Regions from separate parts of the Dactylosporangium sp. NPDC005555 genome, predicted to be linked through region 4. Evidence: riboswitches for the same ligand, from Rfam matches in the RefSeq annotation. Region 4 holds a riboswitch; each other region holds the start of a gene.
What was found. A riboswitch is a leader RNA that binds a small molecule or an ion and turns the genes downstream of it on or off. The one in region 4 is predicted to bind cobalamin.
Positions count from the first base shown of each region.

Region 1 (7,465 bases), on a different contig from region 4:
GGGATAGACGTGCGCGAGCCGCTTATGCATGTGCATGTATGAGCCGTAGAAGAACGGGTCGCCCTCGCAGAGCACGGCCACGTCCCGGCCGGCGTCGAGGTGCGCGGCGAGCCGGGCCGCCCACGCGTCGTAGTGCTCCTCGATGAGCGCCCGGTAGTCGCCGACCTCCTCGGTGGTGACCGGGTAGACGAGGGCCTCCTCGATCTGCCCTTCCCGCAGGTACGGCACGGCGATCGACCTGGCGATGCTGCGCCCGTGGCGGGCGCTGTGGAACGCGACGACCGGCGCGGCGGTGACGATCCGGGCCGCCTTCACCGTCACGAGCTCCGGGTCCCCGGGTCCGAGTCCCACACCATAGAGCCGACCGCTGTCCACTGTGGTCATTCCTTCTCGTCCGCGATGGCGTTGACGGCGGCGGCCGTCATCGCGCTGCCGCCCCGGCGGCCGTGCACGACCAGGTGCGGCAGGTCGGTGGCGGCGAGCGCCGCCTTCGACTCGGCCGCGCCGATGAAGCCGACGGGGATGCCCAGCACCGCCGCGGGCCGGGGCGCGCCGGCCGCGATCAGTTCGAGGAGCCGGAACAGGGCCGTGGGCGCGTTGCCGACGGCGACGACGGCGCCGTCGAGGCGGTCGCCCCACAGGTCGAGGGCGGCGGCGCTGCGGGTGGTGCCGAGCCGCGCGGCGAGGCCGGGGACGCGCGGGTCGCGCAGCGTGCACAGGACCTCGTTGTCGCGGGGCAGCCGGGCGCGGGTGACGCCGGAGGCGACCATCTCGGCGTCGCAGAGGATGGGGGCACCGTCACGGAGTGCGGCGCGCGCGAGTCGCACCACGTCGCCGCCGTGCCCCACGTCGGCGGGCAGGTCGACCATCCCGCACGCGTGGATCATGCGGACGGTGACCTGGGCGACGTCGGCGGGCAGCCCGGACAGATCGGCCTCGGCGCGGATCGTCGCGAACGACCGCCGGTAGATCTCGGCGCCGTCCTTGACGTAGTCGAAGCTGGTCACGACGTCACCTCCGCTGCGCTCCGGCGCCGCCGTGCCCCAATACTGCAACCACGGTGACCAGCCACTCCGCTACGCTCCGGGCCGGTCACGACGTCACCTCCGCTACGCTCCGGCGCCGCCGTGCCCCAATACTGCAACCACGGTGACCAGCCACTCCGCTACGCTCCGGGCCGGTCACGACACCACCCGGTAGCCGTCGGCGGTCGCGAGCATCTCCACGTGCCTTCCCTTCGGTGCGCCGCAGCGCCGTTCGCAGCCGATCCAGTGCACCGGCAACGCGTGGTCGAGGCCGCCCGCGACGGCCGCGCGGGCGTCGGCCCGCACGTCGGCGAGGGCCTTGGCGCACCCCGGCCGGCCCGCGCACGCGGTGACCCCGGCCCACGGTGAGGCCGGGTCGGTGACCAGCCCGGCCGCCGTCAGCAGGGCCTCGACCGCTCCAGCTTCATCGACCGGCACGTCGGGCACGACGACGGTCCGCCACGGCGTGACGATGATCTCTCCCGGCGAGGCCGCGACGAGTGCCGCCGACTGCTCCTGCGTCAGCAGCCCGAGTGGTACGACCACCGTCAGCGCGACCGGTCCCCCGGCCTGCGGTGTCCGTCCGACGGCTGGCCCGGCGCCGCCGTCACGGCGGCCGATGCCGGTGTCGACGGTGGCGGCCAGCCGGGCCGCGACCCGGGCCGGGCCGTCGGTCAGCTCCGCCAGGCGCCACGCGGTGCCGCCCTGCGAAGCGCGTTCCGCCAGGAACGCCCGGGCCGCCGCAAGCAACAGCTCAGCGGGATCGTCCCAGCCCCCTGCCACGGTCGGACCGGCTGGATCGCCGCAGGTCCGGGGCGTCGTCAGGCCGGCCGGGAAGCCGCAGGTCCGGGCCGTGGTGGGGGCGCCGGCGAGGAGGAGGCGGTCGCCGTGCAGGCCGACGTCGCCGCCGAGCGGGGACACGTCGCCGCGGCCGTCGTCGAGTGTCGCCAGGAACCGGCCCGGCAGCGCGGCGAGGGACGGGTCGGCGCACAGCCCGGCGTCGAACGCGGCCACCACCGGCCGCACGTCCACGAGACCGGCGCCGTCGCGGCCGCTGAGCGGGCTGGCGATGATGTTCCGCACCCGCTCGTGGGTGTCCGACGGCAGGAGCCCCGCCTGCGACAGCCGCGCGGCCAGCTCCAGCTCCGCGCCCGGCCGCAGCGCCCTGACCTGCACGTTCCCCCGGGAGGTGAGCTCCAGCGCGGGGTCGCCGAGGTCGGCGGCGGCGGCCCGGAGCACGGCCAGACCCTCGGCGGGCAGCCGCCCGCCGGGCAGCCGGACGCGGGCCAGGCCACCGTCGGCCGCCGCGTGGACCTGCACGGCGCCGGGGCACCGGTCCGGGGCGTCGCGTCCACTGGCAGCCTGCACGCGCCGGATACTACTGCGCAGGGCTTCGCTTGACTCAAGTCTGCGCCGACCGGCAGAGTTGGCGGTGCTGCAACGGCGACGTGTGGAGGAAGCCGGTGAGATTCCGGCGCGGTCCCGCCACTGTGACCGGGGAGCGAGTTTCCGACGGAGGCCACTGGGCGCGAGCCTGGGAAGGCGCGGGGACGAGCGCCGATCCGGGAGCCAGGAGACTCTCCGCCGCCGGACCTTTCCCGACCGACTTGGGGCGCGGACCCCGAGGGAGGACCCCGGCGTGATCCTGCTGTTGTCGACGTCCGACACCGACCTGCTCAGTGCCCGCGCGAGCGGCGCGGACTTCCGGCTGGCCAACCCGTCCCGCACCGCGGTGGAGGACCTGCCCGCCCTGGCCGAGGGCGCGGACCTGGTCGTCGTGCGGTTCCTGGGCGGCTACCGGGACTGGCAGGAGGGCTTCGACACGCTGCTGCGGCTGCCGCCGTCACGCCCTTCCGGCAGCTCCCGGCTGCCGGTGGTCCTGCTCGGCGGCGAGGCGCTGCCCGACGCGGAGCTGATGCGGCACTCCACCGTGCCCGCCGGCGTCGCGGCGCAGGCGCACGCCTACTTCACCGAGGGCGGCCCGGCCAACCTCGCCGAGCTGCACCACTTCCTCTCCGACACCGTCCTGCTGACCGGCCACGGCTTCGCCCCGCCGGCGACCACGCCCACCTGGGGACCCCTCCAACGGGAGTCGACGGCGGACGGACCGACGGTCGGGATCATCTACTACCGGGCGCATCACCTCGCCGGCAACACCGCGTTCGTGGAGACGCTGTGCGAGGCGGTCGAGGACGCCGGCGGGCGGGCGCTGCCCGTGTTCGCCTCGTCGCTGCGGGCCGCCCCGGCGGAGCTGCTCGACACGCTGCGGCAGGCCGACGCGCTGATCGTCACCGTCCTCGCCGCGGGCGGCACCCGCCCCGCGGACGCGCAGGCGGGCGGCCAGGAGGAGGCGTGGGACGTCGGCGCCCTCGCCGCGCTCGACGTGCCGATCCTGCAGGGACTGTGCCTGACCAGCTCCCGCGACGCCTGGGACTCCAGCGACGACGGGCTGTCGCCGCTCGACACGGCCACGCAGGTCGCGATCCCCGAGTTCGACGGGCGGATCATCACGGTGCCGTTCTCGTTCAAGGAGATCGACGCCGACGGGCTCACCGTCTACGTCGCCGACCGGGAGCGGGCCGGGCGCGTCGCCGGGATCGCCGTCGGCCACGCCCGGCTCCGGCACCTCCCCGCGGCCGACCGGAAGATCGTGCTGATGCTCAGCGCGTATCCGACGAAGCACGCCCGGATCGGCAACGCCGTCGGCCTCGACACGCCCGCGAGCGTGGTCCGGCTCCTCGACGCGATGCACGCCCAGGGGTATGCCGGCGCGGACGGGTTCCCGAAGGACGGCGACGCGCTGATGCACACGCTCATCGCCGCCGGTGGGCAGGACGTCAACTGGCTCACCGAGGACCAGCTGCGCGGCAACCCCATCCGCATCTCCGCCGACAGGTACCGGACCTGGTTCCAGACGCTGCCGGACGCCCTGCGCGAGGAGATGGAGCGGCACTGGGGCCCGGCGCCCGGCGAGCTGTTCGTCGACACGTCCCGCGACCCCGGCGGCGAGATCGTCCTCGCCGCGCTGCGTGAGCGCAACGTCGTGGTCATGGTGCAGCCGCCGCGCGGCTTCGGCGAGAACCCCGTGGCGATCTACCACGACCCGGACCTGCCGCCGAGCCACCATTACCTGGCCGCCTACCGGTGGCTCGCCGACGAGTTCGGCGCCCACGCCGTCGTGCACGTCGGCAAGCACGGCAACCTCGAATGGCTGCCCGGCAAGACCGTCGGCATGTCCGCGTCCTGCGGCGCCGACGCGGCCCTGGGCAACCTGCCGCTGATCTACCCGTTCCTGGTCAACGACCCGGGTGAGGGCACCCAGGCGAAGCGCCGCGCGCACGCCACCCTGGTCGACCACCTGATCCCGCCGATGGCGCGCGCCGAGTCGTACGGTGACATCGCCCGCCTCGAGCAGCTCCTCGACGAGCACTCGACGATCGCCGCGCTCGACCCGGCGAAGCTGCCCGCGATCCGCGGCCAGATCTGGACGCTGCTGCAGGCCGCCCGGCTCGACCACGACCTCGGCCTGGCCGACCGGCCCGGCGACGACGGCTTCGACGAGCTGATCCTGCACATCGACGGGTGGCTGTGTGAGATCAAGGACGTGCAGATCCGTGACGGCCTGCACGTCCTCGGTGTGGCGCCGTCCGGTGAGGCGCGCGTCGACCTGGTCCTGGCGATGCTGCGGGCCCGGCAGCTGTGGGGCGGCGCCGTCGCGCTTCCCGGCCTGCGTGAGGCCCTCGGGCTGTCGGAGGGTTCCACCGCACGGGTCACGGTCGACGAGGCCGAGGCGCAGGCCCGCGCCCTGGTCGCGGAGATGGAGTCACGGGGCTGGCCCACTACCGACATCTCCGACATTTCCGATTCGGCGGATGTGGTACGGGTGCTGGAGTTCGCCGCACGGGAGATCGTGCCCCGGCTGGCCCGCACCACCGACGAGCTGACGATGGTCCTGCACGCCCTGGACGGCGGGTATGTGCCGGCCGGGCCGAGCGGGTCGCCGCTGCGCGGCCTGATCAACGTGCTGCCGACCGGCCGCAACTTCTACTCCGTCGACCCGAAGGCGATCCCGAGCCGCCTCGCGTGGGAGACCGGGCAGGCGATGGCCGACTCGCTGCTCGCCCGTTACCGGGCCGACCACGGCGAATGGCCCCGCTCCGTCGGCCTGTCGATGTGGGGCACGAGCGCGATGCGCACCGCCGGCGACGACATCGCCGAAGCGCTCGCCCTCCTGGGCGTCCGGCCCGTCTGGGACGACGCGTCGCGCCGGGTGGTCAGCCTCGCGCCCGTCGACCTCGCCGAGCTCGGCCGTCCGCGCATCGACGTCACGATGCGGATCAGCGGCTTCTTCCGCGACGCGTTCCCGCACGTCGTGGCACTGCTGGACGACGCGGTGCAGCTGGTGGCGGGCCTTCCGGAGTCCCCCGACGACAACTACGTGCGCGCCCACGTCGCTCTTGACGTGGCCGCGCACGGCGACGAGCGCCGGGCCACGCTGCGGGTCTTCGGCTCCAAGCCGGGCGCCTACGGTGCGGGCATCCTGCCGCTCATCGACAGCCGTAACTGGCGCGACGACGCCGACCTCGCCGAGGTGTACGCCGTCTGGGGCGGCTACGCGTACGGCCGCGACCTCGACGGCCTGCCCGCCCGGGGCGACATGGAGGGCGCGTACAAGCGGATCAGCGTCGCGGTGAAGAACACCGACACCCGCGAGCACGACATCGCCGACTCCGACGACTACTTCCAGTACCACGGCGGCATGATCGCGACCGTCCGGGCGCTGACGGGTCGCGCTCCCGCCGCGTACGTCGGCGACAGCACCAACCCGGACGCCGTGCGGACCCGCACGCTCAGCGAGGAGACCGCCCGCGTCTTCCGCGCCCGCGTCGTCAACCCGCGCTGGCTCGCCGCCATGCGCCGGCACGGCTACAAGGGCGCCTTCGAGCTCGCCGCCACCGTCGACTACCTGTTCGGCTTCGACGCCACCGCCGGCGTCGTCGCCGACTGGATGTACGAGAAGCTCGCCGAGTCCTACGTCTTCGACCCCGAGAACCGCAAGTTCCTCGACGAGTCCAACCCGTGGGCCCTGCACGGCATCACCGAACGCCTCCTCGAGGCCGCCGACCGCAACCTCTGGGAGCACCCCGAGCAGTCCACCCTCGACGCCCTCCGCCAGGTGTACCTGGAAACCGAGGGTGACCTGGAAGACGGCAAGTAGACGAGGCGTTCGGATTCTCGACAGTTTGCCGACCCGCCCGGGGGCACGCCGGACAGGATGAGACGGGAACGAACGACCCGGCTGCTCAGCGAGACACAGGATGGCACAGGAACGAACGACCCGACTGACACGGCTGCTCAGCGAGACACAGGATGGGACGCATGGAGCAACCCGACTGGCACGGCCCGCTCACCGAGGCGTACGAGCAGGCGACCCGCTTCCTGACCGGCCTGCCGGACCGGCCGGTCGGCAGCACCGCGAGCGTCGAGACCCTGCGGGCGGCGCTCGGCGGGCCGCTGCCGGCCGAGGGCACCGACGCGCGGGAGGTCGTCGCCCGGCTCGCCGCGGCCGCCGAGGACGGGATCGTCGCGTCGCCGAGCGGCAGGTTCTTCGGGTTCGTCATCGGCGGGGCGACGCCGGCCGCGCTCGCCGCCGACTGGCTCACCGCCACCTGGGACCAGAACGCGGGACTGTACGCCGCCGGTCCCGCCGCGGCGGTCGTCGAGGAGGTCGCCGGCGGCTGGCTCCGTGACCTGTTCGGCCTGCCGGCGCACACCTCGGTCGGCTTCGTGACGGGTGCGCAGATGAGCCATGTGACGGCGCTCGCCGCGGCCCGGCACGAGGTGCTGCGCCGGGTCGGCTGGGACGTCGAGACCGGTGGCCTGCACGGGGCGCCACGCATCGCCGTGCTCGCCGGGGCCGACCGGCACTCGACGATCGACCGGGCACTGCGGTTCCTCGGCATCGGCACTGCGGCGCTGGTCCCGGTGGACGTCGACGACCAGGGCCGGATGCGGCCGGACGCGCTGCGCGAAACCCTCGCCGGCGTGGACGGGCCGGTCATCGTCTGCGCCCAGCTCGGCAACGTCAACACCGGCGCCTGCGACCCGGTCGGCGAGATCTGCGACGTCGCGCACGCGGCCGGCGCCTGGGTCCACGTCGACGGCGCGTTCGGGCTGTGGGCCGCCGCCAGCGCAGCGCACCGCCATCTCGTCGCGGGCGCCGGGCGCGCCGACTCGTGGACGACCGACGCGCACAAGTGGCTCAACGTCCCGTACGACTCCGGCCTGGTCTTCTGCGCGCACCCCGACGCGCACCGGGCGGCGATGGGGGTCCGCGCGGCCTATCTCGTGCACGCCGGCGGCGACGAGCGCGACGCCATGGACCACAATCCGGAGTTCTCCCGCCGGGCGCGGGGTTTCGCCGTGTACGCGGCGCTGCG
Region 1 is NZ_JBEXDG010000103.1:8,153-15,617, forward strand. It holds gene ABZS58_RS49110 (precorrin-2 C(20)-methyltransferase) at 1-384, opposite strand, end outside; gene ABZS58_RS49115 (precorrin-8X methylmutase) at 381-1,007, opposite strand; gene ABZS58_RS49120 (precorrin-3B synthase) at 1,182-2,393, opposite strand; cobalamin riboswitch at 2,439-2,626, shown strand; gene cobN (cobaltochelatase subunit CobN) at 2,665-6,243, shown strand; gene ABZS58_RS49130 (aminotransferase class V-fold PLP-dependent enzyme) at 6,405-7,465, shown strand, end outside.
Region 1: another riboswitch for cobalamin. It lies ahead of cobN (cobaltochelatase subunit CobN); the one in region 4 lies ahead of ABZS58_RS12930 (CbtB domain-containing protein).

Region 2 (7,465 bases), on a different contig from region 4:
CGTGCCGGGGCTCCCACCGCCGACCGCCCGGTTCTGGGCCGGCATGGTCTACGCGATGCTGGTCTACACGCTGGGCATGGCCGTCGACTTCACCGCGCTGCTGGTGACGGCGGTCAGCGGCCGGGCGGTGCCGATGCTCGGCACGGAGCTCGTCTACCCGGTCGCCGGGCTGTTCATCATGTACGCCGTGTTCCGCTACCCGACGGTCGCGCACACCCGGTCGGAGCGGCTGCGGATCGGACTCGACGCGGGCATCGTGCTGGTCGGCGTCGCCTCCTTCGTCTGGTACTTCACGGTCAGCCGCCGCTGGTCACCGGGGCACGGCTGGCTGTCGCTGTCGGAGACCCTCGCGCTGCCGGTGGTCGTGGTGGTCGCCGGGTTCGGCGTGCTGCGGGTCGCGTTCTTCGGCACGCGCCTGCTCACCAGGCCGACCCTGGCGTGCTACGCCGCCTGTATCGCGCTGACCGGGTTCGCCACGACCCTGCCCGGCCGTCCCGGCGCGGTGTCGCTGGGGTCGACGACGCTGCTGCTCCTCGCACAGCTCAGCTCGCTCGCCGGCGCGCTGCTGCAGTACCACTCGAGTCTCAGCGGGACGACCCCGCCACAGGGCGCCGCCCGGCGGCCGTTCAGCGTCGTGCCCTACGGGGCTTCGGCGGCCGCGTTCGGGCTCCTCGTGACCGTGGTCGGGCCCGGGCTGGACTGGCGCCGCTGGGGCGTCCTGGCCGGCACCGGCATCCTGCTGGCAATGGTCACGACGCGGCAGCTCACCGCGCTGCGGGAGAACGGGCAGCTGCTCGCGCAGAACCGGCTGCTGACCGAGCGGCTCCAGCATCAGGCGTGGCACGACGAGCTCACCGGGCTGGCGAACCGCGCGTACCTCGGCCGGCACGTGGAGGAGGCGATCGAGCGGTACACCACGACGGGCACCGACACGGCGCTGCTGCTCATCGACCTCGACGGCTTCAAGGGCGTCAACGACACGCTCGGCCACGAGGTCGGCGACCGGTTGCTGTGCGAGGTCGCCGACCGTCTCGGCAGCGTCGCGCACGACGGCATCGTCTGCCGGCTCGGCGGCGACGAGTTCGTCGTGCTCGCCCCGCTGGACGACCAGGACCTCGCCGAACGGCTGGTCCGGGCCATCTCGGCGCCGGCGGTCATCGGCGCGCACACCACGAGGGTCGGCGCGAGCATCGGCGTCACGTTCGTCAGCCACGCCCCGACCGGCATCGCCGACCTGCTGCGCCGGGCGGACGCCGCCATGTACGCCGTCAAGTCCGCCGGCAAGAACAACTGGCGCCTCAGCGAACCGGACAAAGCACCCCACCTGACCTTGACGCAGTGACGTGACGGGCCGTCTGCGAAGCTGTGGCCCGTGCGAATCTCCGACGAGCCGTTGACCCGGCCGACGACGACGTCGGCGGCGAGGACGGTGAGGCGGACGCTGTCGGCCTCGTCGACCTTGACCGCGCCGTGCGCCCCGTCGAAGACGATGGCACCGAAGCGGCCGACGGCCCGGAACTCGGCGCTGGCCGCCTTCACGTCCAGCTGGGAGCCGGCGGGCAGCTGCACGGTCACGTCGACGGAGCCCGAGCTGCCGAGCAGCTGGTGCCGCACCCCGGCGCCGACCGCGATCCGCAGGACGCCGTCGCCGTATTCGACCGTGGTCTGCTCCGCCACCTTGACGTCGCGGCTCTTCGCGGCGTCGGCGGGCCGGACCTGAACGGTCGTGTCGGCCCGGTCACCGGCGATGAACTGGACGCGGCCCGCGGGGATGTCGAGGACCGCGGAGATCGGGGTGGGGGTGTTGAAGGTCTGCATCGTGCGCTCCTCTGTCCGTTCGACTGGTGAGAGCACGTTCGCCTCCGCCACTGACAGCGGGCTGACAGCGCGCGGACACGTCGTCCCACCCGCCGTCAGCGTGCTGTCGGCATCGCCACAGCGCGGCGGCTGGGATTGACGGCACCGCTCCGCCGGGACAGACTGTCGGTCACAAGTACATAGCCGTGTGTTGATGGGGGAAGTCCGGTCGAAGTCCGGCGCTGGCCCGCAACGGTAGGCGGTGAGCGATGTCTGCTCGCCGCGAGTCCGAATACCTGTCCGACACGCGTCGTCTCCAGCACCTCCCTACCCGTCGTGGCCCACGGGTCGGAGCCACCGGGCATGCCCGGTTTCTCCCGACTGCCAGGGCCGGAGAGGCATCGCCCGATGGCAGTCCCCCGGCACCGCGCCCGCACCCTCCTCACAAGGGTGCTCACCGCGCTCGCCCTGTCCAGCGTCCTGACCGCCACGGCCGTCACGCCGGCCAATGCGGCACCGCCCACCGTCAACCGGCCCGACGCCGCCGCGGGGTGGCTGGCCCGCCAGCTCGTCGACGGCGAACGCTTCGAGGTCGTCTTCGACGGCGTCGCCTACCCCGACCAGGGCCTGACCATCGACGCGATCCTGGCGTCCGCCGCCGCGAAGGTCGCCGGCACGAACGCCGCCAAGGCGACCGGATGGCTGGCCCGGCCGGAGATCCTCACCGGCTACATCGGCGACGGCACCGAGGCGTACGCGGGCGCGACCGCCAAGCTCGCCCTCGCCGTGCAGGTCCGCGGTGGCAACCCTGCCGCGTTCGGCGGCGTCGACCTGATCGCCCGGCTGCGCGGGCTGCAGGCCCCGTCGGGCCGCTTCTCCGACCGGTCGGCGTTCGGCGACTACAGCAACCAGCTCACCCAGGCGTTCTCGCTCCTCGCCCTGGGCCGCACCCCGGCCGGGGCACCCGCGTCCGGCGGCGCGTACCTCGCCGGCACCCGCTGCGCCGACGGCGGCTACCCGCTCTACTACGACCAGCCGACCTGCGTCAGCGACGTCGACGCGACCGCGTTCGCCGTGCAGGCGCTGCTCGCCGTCGGCCGTCCCACCGACGCGGCGCCGGGGGTCGCCTGGCTGGTCTCGGCGCAGGCCGCCGACGGTTCGTTCGCCGATTCCGCCGGTACGGCGAACGCCAACAGCACCGGTCTCGCGGCACAGGCCCTGGCCGTCGCGGGACGGCCGATCGCCTGGCTGAAGGCCCGCGGCTTCCTGCTGAGCCTCCAGATCCGCTGCGGCGCGGACCGGGGCGCCATCGCCTACGCTCCCGGCGGGTTCGACCCGGCGACCGCGGTCCGTTCGACCGCGCAGGCGGTGCCCGGACTGACCGGCTCCGGCCTGGCGACGCTCACCGCGAGCGGATCCCGCGCCGCCGCACCGATCCTGGCATGCCCGTGAACGCCACACCTGGCATGCCCGTGAACGCCACTCCCCACGTGCGCCTGAACACCGCTCCTGGCGTGCCCGTGAACACCAGACCTGGCATGCCCGTGAACACCAGATCCGGCGCGCGCCTGAACACTCCTGGCGTGCCTCTGAACACCAGTTCCGGCATGCCCGTGAACACCACTCCCCGCGTGCCCCTCAACACCGCCGGCGTGCCCCTGAACACCAGTTCCAGCATGCCCGTGAACACCATCCACAGTGGAGGAATCATGCGCCGGCTGCTGTCCGCCGTGTTCGCCGCGCTCGCCGTCACCGCGACGTTCGTCCTCGCCGATCCCGCGCCGCAAGCCGCGCACGCGGCCGCCTGCGCGCCCGGCGCCGGGGTGAGCGTCGTGGTCGACTTCGGCCCGCTCGGCGGTGGGGTCGTGGTCGGCTGCAAGCTCGGTGACCCGCCGACCGGGCTGGCCGCGCTGACCGGCGCCGGGTTCACCGTCACCGGCACGCAGCGCTGGGGGCTGGCGTTCGTGTGCCGGATCAACGGCCAGCCGACGGCGGCGACCGACCCGTGCGTCAACACCCCGCCCGCGTCGGCGTACTGGTCGTACTGGCACGCCACGCCCGGCGGCGCCTGGACGTACAGCAGCCTCGGCGCCTCCTCGTTCAACCCGGCGATCGGCACCGTCGAGGGCTGGCGCTTCGGCTCCGGTCAGGCACCGTCGATCACCGCCCCCTGAGCCACCCGGCCCCGGAGGCGGTGCCCCACGGCACCGCCTCCGTCAGCATCGAAAGGCCCCTCATGCGCCCGCACCGCAGCGCCGCCGTCGCCCTCGCCGCCGCCGTCATCGGCGGCGTGATCGCGGCGAGCGCCGTCGCCGCCCCCAGCCCCGCGCAGCAGACCGCCGGCCGGGACGCCGCCACGTGGCTCACCACCCAGTTCGAGGACGGGGTGCTGACCAACTTCGGGATGCCCGACATCGGCCTGACCGTCGACGCGCTCCTCGCCCTGCGGGCGACCGGCGTCGCCCCGGCCACCGCCGCCGCCGTCGCCGACAAGGTCGCCGCGAACGCCGCGACGTTCAGCTACTACGAGATCGACTACGACGAGGACGGCGACGACGACCGGATCACCGACGCCGGCTCCACGGCGAAGCTGCTCCTCGCCGCCACCGCCGCCGGCCGCGACCCGAGACACTTCGGCGGCCTCGACCTCGACGCCATGACCCGCGGCCTGATCGCGACGGACGGCCCGCACAAGGGCAGGGTCCGCGACACCACACCCGAGGTCTACGGCGGCGACGCCAGCAACACCTTCGACCAGTCCCTGGCCGTGCTCGGTCTGGCCCGCACCGGTGGCGCACCGGTGGACGTCGTCGCCTACCTGATCCGGCAGCAGTGCCAGGCGGGCGGCTTCCGCCTCAACCCGGACCCGACCGGCGCGGCCTGCGCCGACGACGACGCCCCCGACGTCGACTCGACCGCGATGGCCGTGCAGGCACTGCTCGCCACCGGCTCGTCACCCGGGGCCCTGGCCGCGGCCGCGCAGGGCACCGCGTGGCTGAAGGCCAGGCAGGGCGCGGACGGGTCGTTCGTCAACGGACCGCAGCGGCCGGACCCGAACCTGCCCGCCGTCGCCAACAGCAACAGCACCGGCCTCGCCGGGCAGGCTCTCGCCGCCGCCGGCGCCACCGCCGAGGCCGGCAGGGCCGCCGCCTGGGTCGCGAAGCTGCAGCTGTCCGGCGGCGCCGACAAGGGCGCCGTCGCCTACTCGGCCGACGCGTTCGCCGCCGGCGCGATCGACGACATGCTGCGCGACCAGTGGCGCCGCGCCACCGCCCAGGCGCTCCTCGCCCTCGCCCAGGTCCCGCTCGGCGAGATCGGCACGACCCCCGCCGGGTCCCCGTCGGCGTCGCCGTCGGTGTCGGTCCCGCCGTCGCCGTCCGTCTCGGCGTCGGCATCCGCGAGTGCGTCGGCGTCGGCCTCCACGTCACCGTCCGCGTCCGCGTCGACCGGTGCGACGACGGCCACCGGCGGGAACCTGCCGAGAACCGGGCAGCCGATCGTCCAGATGGCCGCGGTCGCCGTCGCCCTCATCGGCCTCGGCATGGCGCTGGTCCTCGCGGCGCGACGACGCCGCACACCATGACCGGCCGGACCGCCCACGCCGCAGCCGACCGGGCCGCCCACACCACGGCCGGCCGAACCGCCCACGCCACGGCCGGCCGGACCGCACGTGCTGCGGCCGGCCGGGTCGTCCGCGCCGGGGCGGCCGTGCTCCTCGCGGCGGTCGCCGGGCTCGCGCTGCCCGCACCGGCGCGGGCCGCCGGGACCACCGGGTACTGCCCCGACGCCACCGGCGTCACGGTCGTCGTCGACTTCCACGAGCTCGGCGGCGGTGTCGTCGTCCGCTGCGCGCCGGGCGCACAGGCCAGCGGGCTGACCGCGTTGCAGGACGCAGGGTTCACGGTCGCCGGCACCAACCGGTGGGGGCTCGCGTTCATCTGCCGGATCAGCGGCAAACCGGCCCCGGCGACGGAACCGTGCGTCGACACGCCACCCGCGACCGCGTACTGGTCGTACTGGCACGCCCCGAACGGCGGCGCCTGGGCCTACAGCCAGATGGGCGTCAAGAACCGCACACCGCCGCAGGGCAGCTTCGACGGCTGGTCGTTCGCCAAGAACCGCACCGAGGGCAACTGGCCGGTCCCCGGCGCCGCACCGAGCCGCCCGGCCCCACCCCCGCCGCCCGCCACCAGCCAGCCGGCCCAGCCGGGCCAGCCCCGTCCGGCGCCGACGACCGCGGCGACCACCGGCGGAGGTCCCGCCACCGGCACGCCCTCCGCCGGTCCGGCACCGTCCTCTGTGGACACGTCGGCATCGCCCGGAAGCACAGCGCCTCCTTCGATGTCGGTCCAGCCGGACGCGGGCGACACCGCGCCCCCTGACGTGGAAGCCACGGGATCGGCGTCCGGCGTGCCCGTCGGTACCATCGCCGGAGCCGCGGTCCTCGCGCTGCTGGCAGCGGTCGGCGGCTACACCGCTTGGCGCCGCCGCACGGGCGAGGACACCTGACCACGATGGGCACACTGCCACGGGCGGTGCATCCGGGGGCGTGGTGGCTGTGGGCGCTCGGGCTGGCCACCGCCGCCAGCCGCACCACCAACCCGATCGTCCTCGCCCTGATCGTCGCCGCGGCCGGGGCCGTCGTCGCCCGCCGCCGCGGCGACGCACCGTGGGCACTGGCGTTCCGGCTGTATCTGATGCTCGGCGGGCTGATCGTCGCGAGCCGGCTGCTGTTCCGGGTCGTGTTCGGCGGCGGGGGCGGCGTCCACGTGCTGTTCACCCTGCCGGAGGTGCCGCTGCCGGCGTGGGCGGCGGGCATCCGGCTGTTCGGCCCGGTCGCCGCCGAGGAACTGCTCAGCGGCCTCTACGACGGGATCCGGCTCGCCGCGATGCTCATCTGCCTCGGCGCCGCCAACGCCCTCGCCAACCCGAAACGCCTCCTCAAGCTCGTCCCCGCGGCCCTGTACGAGGCCGGCACCGCCGTCATCGTCGCGCTGTCCGTCGCCCCGCAGCTCGCCGAGAGCGTCCTGCGGGTGCGGCGGGCCCGCCGGTTGCGCGGTGGTGCGGGCAAAGGCGTGCACGCGCTGCGGGCGATCCTGCTGCCCGTCCTCGCCGACGCCCTCGACCGTTCGCTCACCCTCGCCGCCGCCATGGACTCCCGCGGCTACGCCCGCGCCGGCACGACCCCGCGACCGGTCCGCCTCGCCGGCGGCGCGCTCGTCGTCGGCGGGCTGCTCGGTGTCTGCGTCGGCGTCTACGGCCTCCTCGACGCGACCACGCCCCGCGCCCTCGGGCTCCCCGTCCTCGCCGGCGGCGGGGTCGCGGCCGCCGCGGGCCTGCTGTACGGCGGGCGGCGGGTCCGGCGCAGCCGCTACCGGCCCGACCCGTGGCGGCTGCCGGAGACGCTCACCGCCCTGTGCGGCGCCGGCGCCGGGGCGCTGCTGTTCGCCACCGCCGCCGTCGACCCTGCCGACCTGTACCCGTCGCTGAGCCCGCTCACCTGGCCGCAGCTCGGCGTCCTGCCCGCGCTCGCCGTCGTCGTCGCGGCCGCGCCCGGCTGGCTGACCCCACCGCCGCCCGCGTTCGCCCCAGTACCCGCCGAGGTTGCCGCATGATCGAGTTCGACCGGGTGTCCGTCACCTACGCAGGCGCCGGCGCCCCGGCGATC
Region 2 is NZ_JBEXDG010000048.1:1,673-9,137, forward strand. It holds gene ABZS58_RS37275 (GGDEF domain-containing protein) at 1-1,342, shown strand, start outside; gene ABZS58_RS37280 (hypothetical protein) at 1,366-1,848, shown strand; cobalamin riboswitch at 1,968-2,117, shown strand; gene ABZS58_RS37285 (prenyltransferase/squalene oxidase repeat-containing protein) at 2,206-3,249, shown strand; gene ABZS58_RS37290 (hypothetical protein) at 3,474-3,971, shown strand; gene ABZS58_RS37295 (cell wall anchor protein) at 4,034-5,380, shown strand; gene ABZS58_RS37300 (hypothetical protein) at 5,377-6,306, shown strand; gene ABZS58_RS37305 (CbiQ family ECF transporter T component) at 6,312-7,412, shown strand; gene ABZS58_RS37310 (ATP-binding cassette domain-containing protein) at 7,409-7,465, shown strand, end outside.
Region 2: another riboswitch for cobalamin. It lies ahead of ABZS58_RS37285 (prenyltransferase/squalene oxidase repeat-containing protein); the one in region 4 lies ahead of ABZS58_RS12930 (CbtB domain-containing protein).

Region 3 (7,465 bases), on a different contig from region 4:
GGTCGTCGCGGGTCTTCAGCTCCCGCAGGTCGCCGAGCGAGTCGATCCACCGGAAGCAGAACTCGGCCTTGCGCGCGATCGACGGGATGTTCTCCACCGCCGCGAACGCCTCGAACCGCTCGGTTTCGTCGGTGACGTAGGTGTCGAGGAGGTTCAGGTAGAACTGGACGTGGACGGCCTCCTCGAACAGTTGCCTGGAGAGGTAGAGCCGTCCTTCCGGGCTGTTGACGTGTTGGTACAGGTTGAGCACGAGGTTGTTCGCGACGATCGTGTCGCCGGTGGCGAAGAACGCGACCAGCCGGGACACGAGATGCCGTTCGGCGGGGGACAGGCGAGCCAGATCGGCGAGGTCGGAGTGCAGGTCGACCTCCTCGACGGTCCACGTGTTCTTGATCGCGTCCTTGAACCTGTCGAAGAACTGCGGGTACCGCATCGGCCGCAGCGTCAGGTCCATGCCGGGGTCGAGCAGCATCGGCCGCACGTCGGCGCTGATGCGGGGTTCGGGGATGCTGGTCACTGGCACGCCTCGCACGACTCGGGGTTCTCCAGGGAGCAGGCGAGCGCTTCGGCGTCCGGGACCGCGAGGACCTGCGCGAGCGGCTTGACCGGCGTCGCGACGGCCACGGTGGCCTGCTGGATGCGGGTCGCCGGCCGGGACCGCAGGTAGTAGGTGGTCTTCAGGCCGGCCTTCCACGCGTACAGGTACATCGAGGAGACCTTGCCGATCGTCGGTGCGCTCATGAACAGGTTCAGCGACTGCGACTGGTCGATGTAGGCGGCGCGGGCGGCGGCGAGGTCGATCAGGGCCCGTTGCGGCAGCTCCCACGCGGTGCGGTACAGCTCCCGGACGTCGGTGGGCAGGTCCGCGATGTCCTGCACCGAACCCTCGGCCCGTTTGATCTGCTCCCGGACCGCCGCCGTCCACAGCCCGCGGGCCTTGAGCTCGCGGACCAGGTACGTGTTGATCTGCAGGAACTCCCCGGACATCGTCTCGCGCTTGAAGAGGTTCGACACCTGCGGCTCGATGCACTCGTAGCAGCCGGCGATCGACGCGATCGTCGCCGTCGGCGCGATCGCGACCAGCAGCGAGTTGCGCAGGCCGGTCGCCGCGACCCGGGCCCGCAGCGCGGCCCAGCGGTCGCCTTCGGCGGGTGCGCCCCACAGGTCGGGATGCAGCTCACCATGCGCGGCGCGGGTCTCGGCGAACGCCGGGTGCGGCCCGAACCGCTCCGCCAGGTCCGCCGAGGCCTCCAGGGCGGTCAGGTAGATCTCCTCCTGCACGCGGGTCGACAGCTCCCGGGCGGCGCCGGAGTCGAACGGCAGCCGCAGCGTGAAGAACGCGTCCTGCAGGCCCATCAGCCCGAGGCCGACCGGCCGCCACCGCGGGTTCGACGCGGCCGCCTGCTGCGACGGGTAGTAGTTGATGTCGATGACCCGGTCGAGGAACACGACCGCGGTCCGGACGGTCTCGCGCAGCTTCTCCCAGTCGACACCGTCGACACCGTCGACACCGTCGACGCCGTCGGCGGTGAGGTGCGCGCCGAGGTTGATCGAGCCGAGGTTGCAGACCGCGGTCTCGGTGTCGCTGTTGACCTCGAGGATCTCGGTGCACAGGTTGGACAGGTGGATGCTGTTGCCGGGCGCCCCGGTCTGGTTCGACAGGGCGTTGGACCGGTCCTTGAACGTCATCCAGCCGTTGCCGGTCTGCGCCAGGGTGCGCATCATCCTGCCGTAGAGGTCACGGGCCTTGACGGTCTTGACCGCGTGCTTCTCGGCCGCGCGGTAGGCCTCGTCGAACTCGGCCCCGAACAGGTCCGGCAGCTCGGGTGCGTCGGACGGGTCGATCAGCGACCAGTCGCCGTCGGCCTCCACCCGGCGCATGAACTCGTCGGGGATCCAGTTCGCGAGGTTGAGGTTGTGGGTACGGCGGGACTCCTCACCCGTGTTGTCCCGCAGCTCCAGGAACTCCTCGACGTCCGGATGCCACGGCTCCAGGTAGACGCAGGCGGCACCCTTGCGGCGGCCGCCCTGGTTGACGGCGGCGACCCCGGCGTCGAGCGTCTTCAGGAACGGGACGATGCCGTTGGATCTGCCGTTGGTGCCGCGGATGAGCGCGCCCCGGCCACGCACGCGCGACCAGGAGATGCCGATCCCGCCGGAGAACTTCGACAGCTTCGCGACCTGGTGGTAGCGCTCGTAGATCGAGTCGAGCTCGTCCCTCGGCGAGTCGACGAGGAAGCACGAGGACATCTGGGTGTGCGCGGTGCCGGAGTTGAACAGCGTCGGCGAGCTCGGCAGGTACGCGAGGGACGACATCAGCCGGTAGAAGCCGATCGCCTCACCCGGCGTCTGCGACAGTCCACATGCAACTCTGAGCAGCCAGTACTGCGGCGTCTCCACGACCAGACGCGTCTGCGGATGGCGCAGCAGGTACCGGTCGGCGACGGTCCGCAGCCCGAAGTACTCGAACCGCAGGTCCCCGTCCGGGTCGACGGCGTCGTCGAGCTTGCGGGCGTTGCGGGCCACGAATCCGGCGGTGTCCTGGCTGATCAGTCCCTGCTGGTGCGCGTAGCGGATCGCCTGGCTGAAGCTGGCGACACCCTGACCGCGGACCTCCTTGTCGACGTACGCGGCGAGCAGCCGGGCCGCGAGCCGCGAGTACTGCGGCTCCTCACCGATCAGCTCCGCCGCCGTCTGGATCGACAGCTTGTCCAGCTCCGCGGTCGTCGCTCCGTCGTACAGGCCGCTGATCGTCTTCGTCGCCACCCGCAGCGGATCGACCTCGTCCAGGTCGGCGACCCACCGCTCGACGGCCTTCACGATCTTGTTGACGTCGACCGGCTCCAGGTCGCCGTTGCGCTTGCGCACCTGCATCGCGTGCCGCCGCTGCCCGCTCTCAGGGCCGGCCTGCTCCTGCGTCACCGTCATGTGTCCCCCTCGTCACCAGCTACAGAACGCCGGACGAGCGCAGGGGGAAGCCGCCACAGAAAGGCGCACGCGAGGCGCACCTGGCGATGGCGTCAGCCGTCCCACGCGGCATCCGACCACCGCACACCGGTCGGCGTGCGGTGCGCTGGCAGGTCTTCGGACTCGCGGGCAGGACCCAGGATTCACCCGGGGTCGCCTACTGGCCGTCGCTTCCCAGACCTCGCGGTCCAGTGCTTGATGACGGCGGTCGTTCCCACTTACCGCTGCGGGGCAGTCCCGGACTTCCACCGGGTTCCCTGTTGCCACGACCACCCCCGAAGGGTCGGCCGAACCAGCTGCAAGCAACACCATATATGGGTGCAGCGTTGAAAGCACAACACCAGATGCTGTGCCCGGCGTGTCGCGCCGCAGTATCACCCCTGGGTCACTTTCTGTGCTGACGCCCGTCGGCCGCATCCACCGCCAGCAGCGCGCCGTCGCGAGCACGGATGACGTACCGGCAGCACCGCGGCGGTCGATGCCGCCAGGAGATTTCCGTCCGCCGGGGTATGGACACCGAATCGCTGCCACGTGCTGCGCGCACAAGCCCCATCGGCATCGTAGGATTCGGGTCTGCTGCCGCCCGCTCGTGGCTGCGCTCGTCGGTCCGGAGGCCCGCATGGAACTGTCCGTGGCCGGCGGCATCGACCGCACGGTGGTGGCCGTCAACGGCAACCTGGACGTCGCAACCGCCGGCGAACTTCGCGAATCCCTGCACCACGCCATCGGGGACGCAGGGACGTCGCTGATCGTCGATCTCACCGGAGTGTGGTTCCTCGACTCGACCGCACTCGGCGTGCTGGTGGGCGTCCACAAACGGCTCCTCGAACGCGGCGGCGGCCTGCAGCTGGTCTGCCCGCGCGACGGGCTGCTGCGGATCTTCCGGCTGACCGGTCTGGACCGGGTGTTCGCCATCCATGCGTCGCTGACCGCAGTGCCGGCCTGACCCTCTGAGGGTCGTGACAGGAGCGCCTCGTGGAACCGCGTTGGCACCGGAAGGTTGTCGGCGGTGGCGAGCGCACGCACGTCAAGGGCGAGGCGCGTACATGATGACGGCGACGCCGATCAGGCAGATCGCGGCTCCGGCGAGGTCGTAGCGGTCGGGCCGGAACTTGTCGAACACCACCGCCCACCCCAGCGAACCGGCGACGAAGACTCCGCCGTACGCGGCCAGGATGCGGCCGAAGTTGGCGTCGGGTTGCAGGGTGGCGACGAACCCGTAGGCGCCGAGGGCGGCGATGCCGGCGCCGATCCACAGCAGGCCCTTGTGTTCGCGGACGCCCTGCCAGATGAGCCAGGCACCGCCGATCTCAGCGACCGCGGCGAGCACGAACAGCAGGATGGACCGGATGATCGTCATGGGCGTATGGCAGCACACCGGCGTGGTGCGGCCTCCAGGCGGGTGCCGCACCACGGTCTCGGTGTTCAGCAGCCGCAACCCCCGCCACCACATCCGCAGCCGGCGCCGCCGGCTACGGCAGCGCGCTGGACGTCGCGTCGCCGGTGCAGCCACCACATGCCCAGCGCGAGGACGACGAGCCCGGCGGACACCGCCAGGAGCGTCTTCTCCAGGATCGCGGCACCTGCGCCGGTGAGCACTCCGGCGGCGATGAGCAGCGGCAGGGCGCAGCAGGCGGCGCAGGCGAGCGCGGCCAACCCGCCGGTGACCTTGCTCCGCGTCGGCGGCGTGTTGTCCACCGGCGGCGTGGCGTGCAGATGACCTGCGTGCGTGGTCGGCGTCGGCAAGGGGTGGCTCATGCGGGCTCTCCGTCTGGGTGGGTGGCGGTGCCGATGGTGAGGAACGGGATCGGGCAGTCGGCGCAGGTGCAGTTCGTGAGGCTGTCGCAGCGGGCGTCGACGACTTCGCTCAGGGTGGTGCGGATGGCGGTGAGGTCCGCGATCTTCGCGTCGACCTCGGCGATCTTCTCGATGGCACGTTGCCGCAGGTCGGCGGTGGGGTGCCGGCGCTGGCCGGTGTCGAGGAGCTCGGCGACCTCGTCGAGGGTGAACCCGAGCCGCTGCGCCGCCTTGATGACGTTGAGCAGGGCAACGGTGTCCGGCGGGTACAGACGGTGCCCGCCGTTGGAGCGCGTCGGTTCGCTGAGCAGGCCGCGGCGTTCGTAGTACCGCAGCGTCTGGATGTTCACGCCGGCCTGTTCGGCGACCTCGCCGGTGCGGAGTCCTGCCTTGTCCGGGGAGATCATCATGCGGCCTTCGGCCGGCCGCACGACGGCCCGGAGCAGCACGTCACGACGTCCGCGTCGATCAGGGCCAGGTCCAGCACCGCCGGCGCGGTCACGACGTCCGCCCGGCGGACACGGTGCCGGCCCGCTCGGCGAGCGAGGTGAGCACGTCGGCGTACCGGGCCGGGACTTCGACGTCGAGCGTCAACGCCTCACCGTCGGCGATCGGTCCGGGCGTGACGGTGAAGACGAAGAACGAGCAGCACGCGGTCTCCCGGGCGGTCAGGTCGCGAACCGTCGCCTCCAGCCCGGCCGTGCCGGTCAACCGCATCCGTGCGTGCGTCGGGGTGAGGACGTCGACCGCGCGTACGGCGGTGGCGAACAGGTCGTCGAACTCGCTCAGCCGCAGCGGCCGCTCGGCGGTAGGCAGGGTGCACGCATCAGGGACCACGAACGACATGACAGGCTCCTCGTCACCGGCAGCGCCATCTCGACGCCGTCTCCCACGACGGTAAGCCTGTACCCAGGTACCGGATGCAAGCCCGACTCTGACGGTCCGCCGCCACACGGTGCCACCGGTCAGTGTGGTGCACCGCTGCCCGCTGGGCAGCAGATCGACGCGGGCGCCGCCCCTTGACCGGTGGACGACCCCGGCCGGGTGAGGCGGCCCGGGTGGCCCGCCGCAGAGGATGAAGGTTGGACGACCGCAAACGTATGGACGGAGGCGGACATGACCAGCTTTCCCTGGCATCGCCGGCAGTCACGACGGCACGACGCCGTCGACAGGGCGGCGGCCGAGCCGTTCTGGGAGGTCCTCGGGCTCGGCCTGATCACCATCGTGTTCGGCATCGCGGTCCTCGCCTGGCCGTCGAACACGCTGGCGCTGCTCGGTGCGCTGGTCGGGGTCTGGCTGATCGTCGCCGGCGCGATCCGCCTCTTCGGCGCGTTCGGTCACGACCAGACCACCAGCCGGCGCGTACTCCTGGGCGGCCTCGGCGTGCTACTGATCGTCGGCGGCATCGCCTGCCTGCGCCACGTGGCCACCGGTGTGACGGTCCTGGCCGCCATCATCGGCCTGGCCTGGCTGATCAGCGGCATCGCCGAACTGGCCATCGCGTTCCTCACCCGCGGCCGGATCCGCACCTCACTCCTGGCGATCGGTGCGGTGTCCCTGCTGGTCGGCCTGGCGTTCGTGTTCTGGCCCGGTCTGTCCCTCAGCACGACGATCCTGCTGACCGGCATCAGCGCACTGCTCATCGGCGCCGCCGAGGTGGCCTTCGCGTTCCAGCTCCGCGAACACCACGCCGCGGCGGTCCCCGCGTCAAAAGCCTCGGATCAGCGATGACCGACGCGACGGGCACCGTCGGCCCTACCGAAGATCCACCGTAGTACGCGAGGCCGGCGGCCGAGGTGGTGACGCCGCCGCTGTGGTCCTGGCCCTCGCACCAGGCCGGCTGGTCCGCAGGTGGCCGGCCACGACCAACAAGCGCGTCTCCGCGCGGGCACGTTCACCACGTCGCCTGCCGCACGACCCGCTGGCCTCGGCCCGCTGGCCGCGGCCGAGGCCGGAACAGGCCGCGCTGCCAGGTCATCCGCGCAGCGGGGCGGTGGCGAAGGTGCGCATTCCCTCGACCGGGTCGACGCCCGCCACGAAGCCGAGATCCCGTCGTGCCCGGGCGGCCGAGGCGACCACGTGGCGCACATCGCCCGCGCGGTACTCGCCCGTGACGACCGGCTCGGGGCCGTCCATCGCCGCGGCGAGCGCCCTGGCCATCGCGCCGACCGTGATCGAGACCCCCGAGGCGATGTTGTACGCGTGGAAGCCCGCCCGCGCCGAGCTGTCCACGGCCAGGAGGTTGGCCGCGGCCACGTCCGACACGTGCACGAAGTCGCGGCGCTGCCCGCCGTCCTCGAAGACCCGCGGCGGCCGCCCGGCGGCGAGGGCGGAGCGGAAGATGGCCGCGACGCCGCTGTACGGCGTGTCCCGGGGCATCCCGGGCCCGTAGACGTTGTGGTAGCGCAGCGCCGTCACCGAGCCGTCGCATGCCTCCGCCCATGCTGCGGCGAGGTGCTCCTGCGCCGCTTTCGTCGCCGCGTAGACGCTGCGCGGCCGGACCGGCGCATCCTCGTCCACCTCGCCGGAGGTCAGCGCGGTGCCGCAGGACGGGCAGGGCGGCTCGAACCGTCCGGCGTCGAGGTCCTCGGTGCGTCGTGGGGCGGGCTGCACGGAGCCGTGGACCTCGCAGCGGTACTCACCCTCGCCGTACACCACCATGGAACTCGCCAGCACCAGGCGACGCACGCCGGCGCGGGCC
Region 3 is NZ_JBEXDG010000021.1:94,892-102,356, reverse strand. It holds gene ABZS58_RS24305 (ribonucleotide-diphosphate reductase subunit beta) at 1-472, opposite strand, end outside; gene ABZS58_RS24300 (ribonucleoside-diphosphate reductase subunit alpha) at 514-2,928, opposite strand; cobalamin riboswitch at 3,058-3,279, opposite strand; gene ABZS58_RS24295 (STAS domain-containing protein) at 3,587-3,913, shown strand; gene ABZS58_RS24290 (YnfA family protein) at 3,995-4,327, opposite strand; gene ABZS58_RS24285 (hypothetical protein) at 4,393-4,725, opposite strand; gene ABZS58_RS24280 (MerR family transcriptional regulator) at 4,722-5,171, opposite strand; gene ABZS58_RS24275 (hypothetical protein) at 5,263-5,610, opposite strand; gene ABZS58_RS24270 (DUF308 domain-containing protein) at 5,881-6,495, shown strand; gene ABZS58_RS24265 (NAD-dependent epimerase/dehydratase family protein) at 6,739-7,465, opposite strand, start outside.
Region 3: another riboswitch for cobalamin. It lies ahead of ABZS58_RS24300 (ribonucleoside-diphosphate reductase subunit alpha); the one in region 4 lies ahead of ABZS58_RS12930 (CbtB domain-containing protein).

Region 4 (7,465 bases):
ACCAGGTTTCCGCTGGGCAACACATATCTCGGTGATGCGCGCTTCGAAGGCTGCCTGTTCGACCATGCCCGCATCCGCGAGCTTGACACCGAATGCGCCGAATTCGTCGATTGCGTGTTCCGCGGCCGGGTGTGGCACACCGTCTTCTGCGGCGCCCCCGGCGACGGGTGGACCGGACCGCCGGGCCGGGACAGCAACGAGTGGCGCGGCAACGACTTCTCCGACGCCGAGCTCGTCGACGTGGACTTCCGCGACATCGACCTCGGCGCGCAGCGCTGGCCCACCGACGCCGACGAGTACGCACTGATCGACCGCGTCGACGAGCGCACGGCCGAGGCGACCGCCGCGATCCGCGACGCCCCCGCCGGCTCGTGGCCCGACCCGCTGCTCGCCGCGCAGGCGGTCGACTTCGTGCGCACCGGCCGGCCGCGCGACCCGAAGGGCTTCGTGCTGATCCGCCGGCGGGAGCTCGGGCACCGGCTGCCGCCGCAGGTCCGGGACCGCCTGTGGGCACTGCTGGTGACCGCCTACAGCAACGACCAGGAGCAGGCACCCGCCCCGCGGTGACCGCCTACACCGACGACCAGGAGTAGAGCGCCCGGCCCTCGGTGACGGCCGACCGGGCCAGCCCCGCGAGGGCGACGAGCCGCTCCGCCTCCCAGGCCTCCAGCAGATACTCGTCCGCGTAGTCGCGGATCTGCCCGTCGCCGATCCTGGCGAGGGTGTCGACGAGCTCCGCGTTGATCCTGGCCGTCCACGGCCCCAGAAACTCCGCGTCGGGGATGCCGCCGAGCGGCTCGTCCCTGCCGAACTCACTCGGGTCCCGGCCGTCGATCTCCGCGGCGAACTCCTCGACCTCGAGAATCCAGCCCTTGCAGTCGACATACGGCCAGTCGTTGCCGGCGGGGCCGGCGTCGAAGTCCAGCGCGGCGAGCTCCTGCGCGGTGGCGGCGAAGTAGTCCATCATGACGCCCACACCGCTGACACTATCGTGACCGCGCGTCCCCGGCAGCGCTCGTCACGCCTCCCGCGCGCCGAACCAGAGATCGATTCCGAACCATGCCCTGGTCCGGCCGCCCAGCAGGACGACGAGGAACGCCGCCCGCCACAGCAGAAACCAGAAGGTCGCCTCGACGGTGCTGGTCGCCCACGCGTCGAACAGCGCGTGGACGAAGCTGCCGCCGTACACGACCAGCAGCGTCCACCACACCCAGGGCCGCGCCCGCCACATCGCCCACGCACCGGCCAGGTAGGCGAAGCCCAGTACCGCGTACGTCCACGCGGGCAGCCCGGAGTAGGGCCCCTCGTCGGCGGTGAACGCGCACATCAGTGCGCTGACCGCCAGGAACAGCAGTAGCAGGACCAGCACCTTGATCCGCCTCGGCCGGGCGGGCCCCGCCGCCGTCATCTCCGTCACGTCGGCATTGAACCATCCGCGACCCCGGTGGACGGGGCCGCGCGGATGAACGGACGTGGATAGCATGCGCGGCGTGGACGCGCTGAAGGCACACCGGGCCGAGCTGGAGCACCTCGCCGGCGACGACGTACTGCTGGCGGCGGTGCACTGCCAGAAGGCGTTCGGCGCCGAACGGCTGCAGCGCTCGCCGCGGGAGATGGAGCAGCTGCTCGCCGCCCTGCCGCGCGGGGTGAGGGACGCGGCGGCGGCCGCCTACCGGGCCGAGCCGGAGCCCTCACCCGAGAAGGCGTGGGAGCGGGTCGTCGCGGTGCTCGTCGGCGCCGACTCGGTCATCCGGCTCGACGTCGAACGCGCGATCGGCGGGTCGGCCGTCACCGGCGGGGACGACTCGTGCGCGGCCCGCCTCGACCGCGGTATCCGCGACGCCACCATGGTCCACTGCGTGGTCACGGACCGGCGGCTCGTCCTGGCCGACATGACCGACGACCTGCGCGGCTTCCGGCTGCGGGCGGAGGTGCCCCGGGGGGCGGTGCTGCGGGCCCGCCGCGAGGGGAGGTTCCTGCAGCGCGGCCGGGTCGTGATCGACTTCGCCGACCTGTCGCAGCTGGCACTGCTCACGGGCGTGTTCCTCACCCGCCGCGCGGACGAGCTCGTCGCGGCCCTGACCGGGGGCACCCCGCGGTAGGCGTCGACCGCCCTGCCCGCGAGAAGTTGATCACCTTCGCGTTTCGCCGCACCCCCGCTGATCAGCACCGCAGGGGTCCGGCGGGGGTCGCTTCGATTGACACACCGGTACGCCGTCCGTACCGTCCGAAACGAAACGTGACAGTGAACGGAAGCCGGTGCAAGCCCGGCACGGTCGCGCCGCTGTAACCACGCACCCGTGGGAGTCAGACCCGGCCACTGTCACGACAACGCTCGATGGGACGCGAAATCCCGCAGGAGGCTGCACAGATGGCATCGATCTCGGCTCTTCCCACCCCGGTCGCCGCGCCGGCCCCGATCCCGCTGCGGCAGATCCTGCCGTGGGCGACGTTCGGCGTCGTGCTCGCCGTCGTCCTGCTCTACTTCGTCGGCGCCGAGCAGGGCATCACGTCCGTCATCGCCGGTGAGACCGTGCACGAGTTCGTCCACGACGGCCGGCACCTGCTCGGCTTCCCCTGCCACTGAGACGGGGAAGCCGACATGCTCAACGCCCGCACCCTCCTGGTCCGCGGGATGATCGCCGGCGCCGTCGCCGGGGTCGCCGCGTTCCTGTTCGCCTACCTGTTCGGCGAGGGCCCGATCAACGACGCGATCGCGTTCGAGGAGGCCCACGCCGCGCCGCTGCCCGCCGGTGAGCACGAGCACGAGCTCGTCAGCCGCGGCGTGCAGAGCACCGCCGGTCTTGCCACGGCCTCCGTCGTGTACGGGGTGGCGCTCGGCGGCCTGTTCGCCATCGTTGTCGCGATCACCCTCGGCCGGATCGGGCGGATCAGCGCCCGGGCGACCGCCGGGCTCGTCGCCCTCGCCGGGTTCGTCGGGGTGGCGCTCGTGCCGTTCCTGAAGTATCCGGCCAACCCGCCGGCCACCGGCAACCCGGACACGCTGCAGCAGCGCACCGGCCTGTTCTTCCTGATGATCGTCATCGGGGTCGCGACCGTGATCGGCGTCGCCGTCGTGACCCGGTCGCTGCAGGCCCGCTACGGCACCTGGAACGCCGCGACGGCGGCGGTCGTCGGTGGCGTGGTCGTCGTCGGTATCGCGATCGCGCTGCTGCCTGCGGTCAACGAGGTGCCGGACGGGTTCGCCCCGATCCTGCTGTGGAAGTTCCGCCTCGCCTCGCTGGGCACGCAGGCGGTCAACTGGGCCACGCTCGGCCTGCTGTTCGGGTACCTCACCGAGCGCAGCCAGCGTGCGGCGACCGCGGTCGCCGCGCAGCCGGTCGCCGTCTGATCCTGTGGTCTCCACGTGCGGCGGGGCCGTCGGGCTCCGCCGCACGGCCACTTCTCAGCACCATCGAATTAGGTTAGCCTAACCTGGAGTTCGATCTCCGAGGAGGCGACCGTGTCGACGGACGAGATGCAGGCGGGGCCGTTCTCCACCGCGGTGCGCACGCTCACCGGCGGCGTGCACCGCGACGCCGAGCGGTCCAGGTTCCTCGACGACCTCGTCGCCGGGACGCTGCCGCTGACCTGCTACGCCGCCATGGTCGCCCAGCACTGGCACATCTACGCCGCGCTGGAGCAGGCCGCCGACGCGATGCGCGACGACCCGGTCGCCGGCGCGTTCGTCCACGATGGACTCACCCGGCTGCCGGCGCTCGAGGCCGACCTGGACGCACTCCTCGGCGAGGACTGGAAGACGCGCAGCGCACCAGTCCCGGCGACGATCCGCTACGTGCACCGGCTCCGCGACGTGTGCCGCACCTGGTCCGGCGGGTTCGTCGCGCACCACTACACGCGCTACCTCGGCGACCTGTCCGGCGGGCGGTTCATCGCGGCGGCGGTCCGCAAGGCCTACGGGCTGCCCGGCGTCACCGGGACGAGGTTCTACGAGTTCGACGGCATCGGCAGCCCTGCCGCGTTCAAGGCGCAGTACCGCGACACCCTCGACGCCGCCGCGTGGTCCCCGGACGAGCGCCGCCGCGTCCTGGACGAGGTGCTGGTGGCGTACCGGCTGAACATCGACGTCCTGCACGACCTGGCCCTGGGCGGCACGTCGTCCCGGGCCGCCTGAAGGAGCATCCACGATGGGGCAACCGTTCACCGCCGACGTCATCGACGCGGTCCGCCGGCACATGAACGACGACCACGCCGCCGACAGCCTGCTGATCTGCCGCTCGCTCGGCGGGCAGCCGTCCGCGACGGCCGCCGCCATGACCGGCATGGACGGTGACGGCATCGACTTCACCGCCACGGTCGGCGGCGCGCCCGTCGAGGTCCGGGTGCCGTTCGCCCGCCCGCTGACCGCCCGGGCCGAGGTGCGTCCCGAGGTCGTCCGCATGTACCAGGACGCCTGCGCCGCCCTCGGCGTGCCCGCCCGGCACTGACCCACCGGCGGCGGGGCGGCGGGGCAAGGGGCGGCGGGCGAGGGCGGCGCGTTGGATGATGGCGGGATGTGGCCGGCGGAGCAGGTGCCCGGGTGGACCGGACGGCGGCGGTGGTGGGAGGTCGCGGTCCCGCTCCTGCTGACGTTCGGCGGCTGGACCCTCGTCGTGGGCGTGCAGCTGGCCAGCCACTGGCTCTACTACCTGTGGTTCTTCTTCGCCCTGTACGGGCTGCTGCTCGGCGGGGCGGGCCTGATCGCCGTCGCCCTGTCCGCGCTCGGGGTCACGGCCCTGTGGAGGCTCCGCGGGCCGAGGTGGGCGGTGCCCGTCCTGGTGTGCGCCGTCCTGACCCCGCTGGTGCTGCTGCCCGCCTGCTGGTGGCTGCTGCCGGTGGACCTCGGGTACTGAGCCCGGGCCCTCAGTGGACCCGGGCGGGGTCGACGTCGCGCTGGTTGGCGCAGGCGGTGCACTGGACGGTGTGCTTGACCTGCAGCGGGATCAGCGGGATGAAGAACAACGAGAGTTTGAGGGTCCGCTTGTACAGCGGGTGCGCCACCGTGTTGCCGCAGTGCGGGCAGCGCAGGGTCAGCGTGCGCAGGTGCTTCACCCGCCAGCCCCAGCCGAAGATCACCACGCGGCCATCGTAGCGGCACGCCGTCTACCGTTGCCGGGCGCGGCGTTCCGAGGCGTGCACGAGGACCGAGCACCACATCCGGTACGGCCGCCAGGCGTCGGTCACGCGGGCGATCTCGGCGGCCGAGGGAGTGGCCGGCAGGCTGTACAGACGGCGCATGCCCGAAATGGTGAGCTCGTCGCCCGGCAGCGTGTCCACGAGGCCTGCGCCGCGCATCACGATCGCGGTGGCGAAGTAGTCGCCGACGCCGCGCAGCCGGCGCACGTCGGCGAGGGCCTCCCCGACCGGCAGGCTCCGCAGCCGGGCACGGTCGAGCCGGCCTTCGAGGGCCGCCTCCGCGATGCCGTGCAGGCGGCGCACCTTTTCGTCGTCGACGCCCGGGATGTCGGTGATGCGCAGAAGCCGCTGCGGTGCGGGGAACGCGTGCACGGTGACGCCGCCGACCTCGAACGCCTCACCGTGCTCGCGGGCCATCCGCTGCCGGATCGCGCGGCCCTGCTCGATGCGCATCCGGTGCGCGATGATGAAGGCGCAGGCCGCCTCGTACGGCGAGTGGAACAGCACCGGCCGCACGTGCGCGTGCTGCCGCTGCAGCTCGCCGATGACCGGGTCCCGCTCGCCGACCTGCGCGTATCCGCTGCCGTCGACGTCGAGGGACAGCACCGCCAGGGCCTGGCGCCAGGCGTCCTGCGGCCCCTGCCCGGTGACGGTGTCCGGTCCTGTCTGCCGCAGCAGCACGGCGGCGGAGTGGGTCCACCCCTCGACGGGGAACGCCATGATGATCGTGCGGTCGTCGCCGACCGGCCGCATCCAGCCTCCGAAGTACTCGCTCTGCCTGGCCATGTCGTACGGGCCGGTGATGTGCGCTTCCATGCCCCGCAGCATGGACTCTTGAACAAGACACCTGCTGTCATGTTTCGCGGATAGTCTCGGCGGATGCGCGCCGATCGCCTGTTGTCACTGGTCCTGCTCCTGCAGGCCCGCGAGCTCGCAACGGCTCCGGACCTGGCCGCCCGGCTCGGGGTGTCGGTGCGGACCGTCATGCGCGACGTCGAGGCGCTGAGTTCCGCCGGGATCCCGGTGTACACCGCACAAGGGCGCGGCGGAGGAATCCGGCTGCTCGACACGTACCGGTCCGGCCTGGCCAACCTGAGCCGGGCGGAAGGCGCGGGCCTGGCCGTCGGGCAGTCCCGCCTCGCGGGCGAGCTCGGCCTCGGCGACGCCCTCGACACGGCCATCGAGAAGATCACCGGCGCCGGCGGACAGGCATTGCGCGGCGGGCTGTCCCAGGGCCGCCGGCACGTCATCGTCGACGTCGACCCGTGGATGCGCGCCGGCGAGCCCGTGCCCCTGCTCCCCCGCATCCACGACGCCCTGCTGCGTGGCGTCTGCCTGTCACTCGACTACCAGGACAGCGACGGCTCCCGCTCGCAGCGCACGGTGGCGCCCGCCGGCCTGGTGGCGAAGGCCGGGATCTGGTATCTGATCACGTCGGAGCCCGCGCTGGTGCGGGTGTCGCGCGTGCGGTCCTGCACGGCGCTGCCGTCGCCGGCGGTCCTGCCGGCCGACTTCGACCTGGACGCGGCCTGGGCGATGCTGCGGGACAGGGTGGAGGTGCGGCCGCGCGCGCTGTCCGTCGTCGTGGCGGCGGCGCCGGACGCGGTCGCCATGGTGCGCCGGCTGCTCGCCCGTCACCTGGACCCGTCCGACGACGGCCGCGCCGCTGACGTGCGGCTCGCGTTCGCCGGGCCGTCGCACGCGGTCGGGAGCCTGCTGGGGCTCGGCACGCGGGTGGAGGTGCTCGACCCGCCGGCGGTCCGCGATGCCCTGCGGACCGCCGCGCAGGCAGTGGCAGATCTCTACTCGCCGCGAACGGGCAGCTCGCTGAGCAGGGTGAACTCGAACTCGATCTGACTGGCGTCCGCCGCGTCGTCCGGGGTCACCAGGTAGGACTCGACCCGGAAGCCCAGGTTGAGCACGTCCGCGGCCCGGATGTGCTCGACCAGCTCCTCCGCGGCCGTGAAGTAAGCGGTGTAGATGACCGACGGCCCGTCGTTCAGCTCACCGACGGTCTCCTCGGCCTCAACGTCGCCGGGGGTCTCAGCTGCAATGTCAACAGTCACGAGCGGGGAGCGTACGCGCCCCTGTGGTACACCGCACCACGGGCGGGGAAATGTCGGTGGTCGCCAGTATGCTCTGGTCGCTTGGTAGGAAGATCAGACTGGGAGCACCGACCACATGCAGCTGCGACGCATCATCCTGGCCCTGTCCGCTGTCGTCGCGCTGACCGCGGCCTGCTCCTCGGACCCCGGCTCGACGTCCGCAGCCGGCTCGTCCGCCCCGTCCGCCGTCGCCTCCGCCCCTGCCGCCGGCGCGAGCGCCGCCG
Region 4 is NZ_JBEXDG010000009.1:111,554-119,018, reverse strand. It holds gene ABZS58_RS12950 (hypothetical protein) at 115-567, shown strand; gene ABZS58_RS12945 (hypothetical protein) at 572-976, opposite strand; gene ABZS58_RS12940 (hypothetical protein) at 1,019-1,417, opposite strand; gene ABZS58_RS12935 (hypothetical protein) at 1,491-2,102, shown strand; cobalamin riboswitch at 2,202-2,334, shown strand; gene ABZS58_RS12930 (CbtB domain-containing protein) at 2,372-2,587, shown strand; gene ABZS58_RS12925 (CbtA family protein) at 2,603-3,352, shown strand; gene ABZS58_RS12920 (biliverdin-producing heme oxygenase) at 3,464-4,135, shown strand; gene ABZS58_RS12915 (DUF2470 domain-containing protein) at 4,149-4,448, shown strand; gene ABZS58_RS12910 (hypothetical protein) at 4,515-4,853, shown strand; gene ABZS58_RS12905 (zinc-ribbon domain-containing protein) at 4,864-5,079, opposite strand; gene ABZS58_RS12900 (hypothetical protein) at 5,104-5,952, opposite strand; gene ABZS58_RS12895 (WYL domain-containing protein) at 6,016-6,993, shown strand; gene ABZS58_RS12890 (hypothetical protein) at 6,939-7,202, opposite strand; gene ABZS58_RS12885 (hypothetical protein) at 7,318-7,465, shown strand, end outside.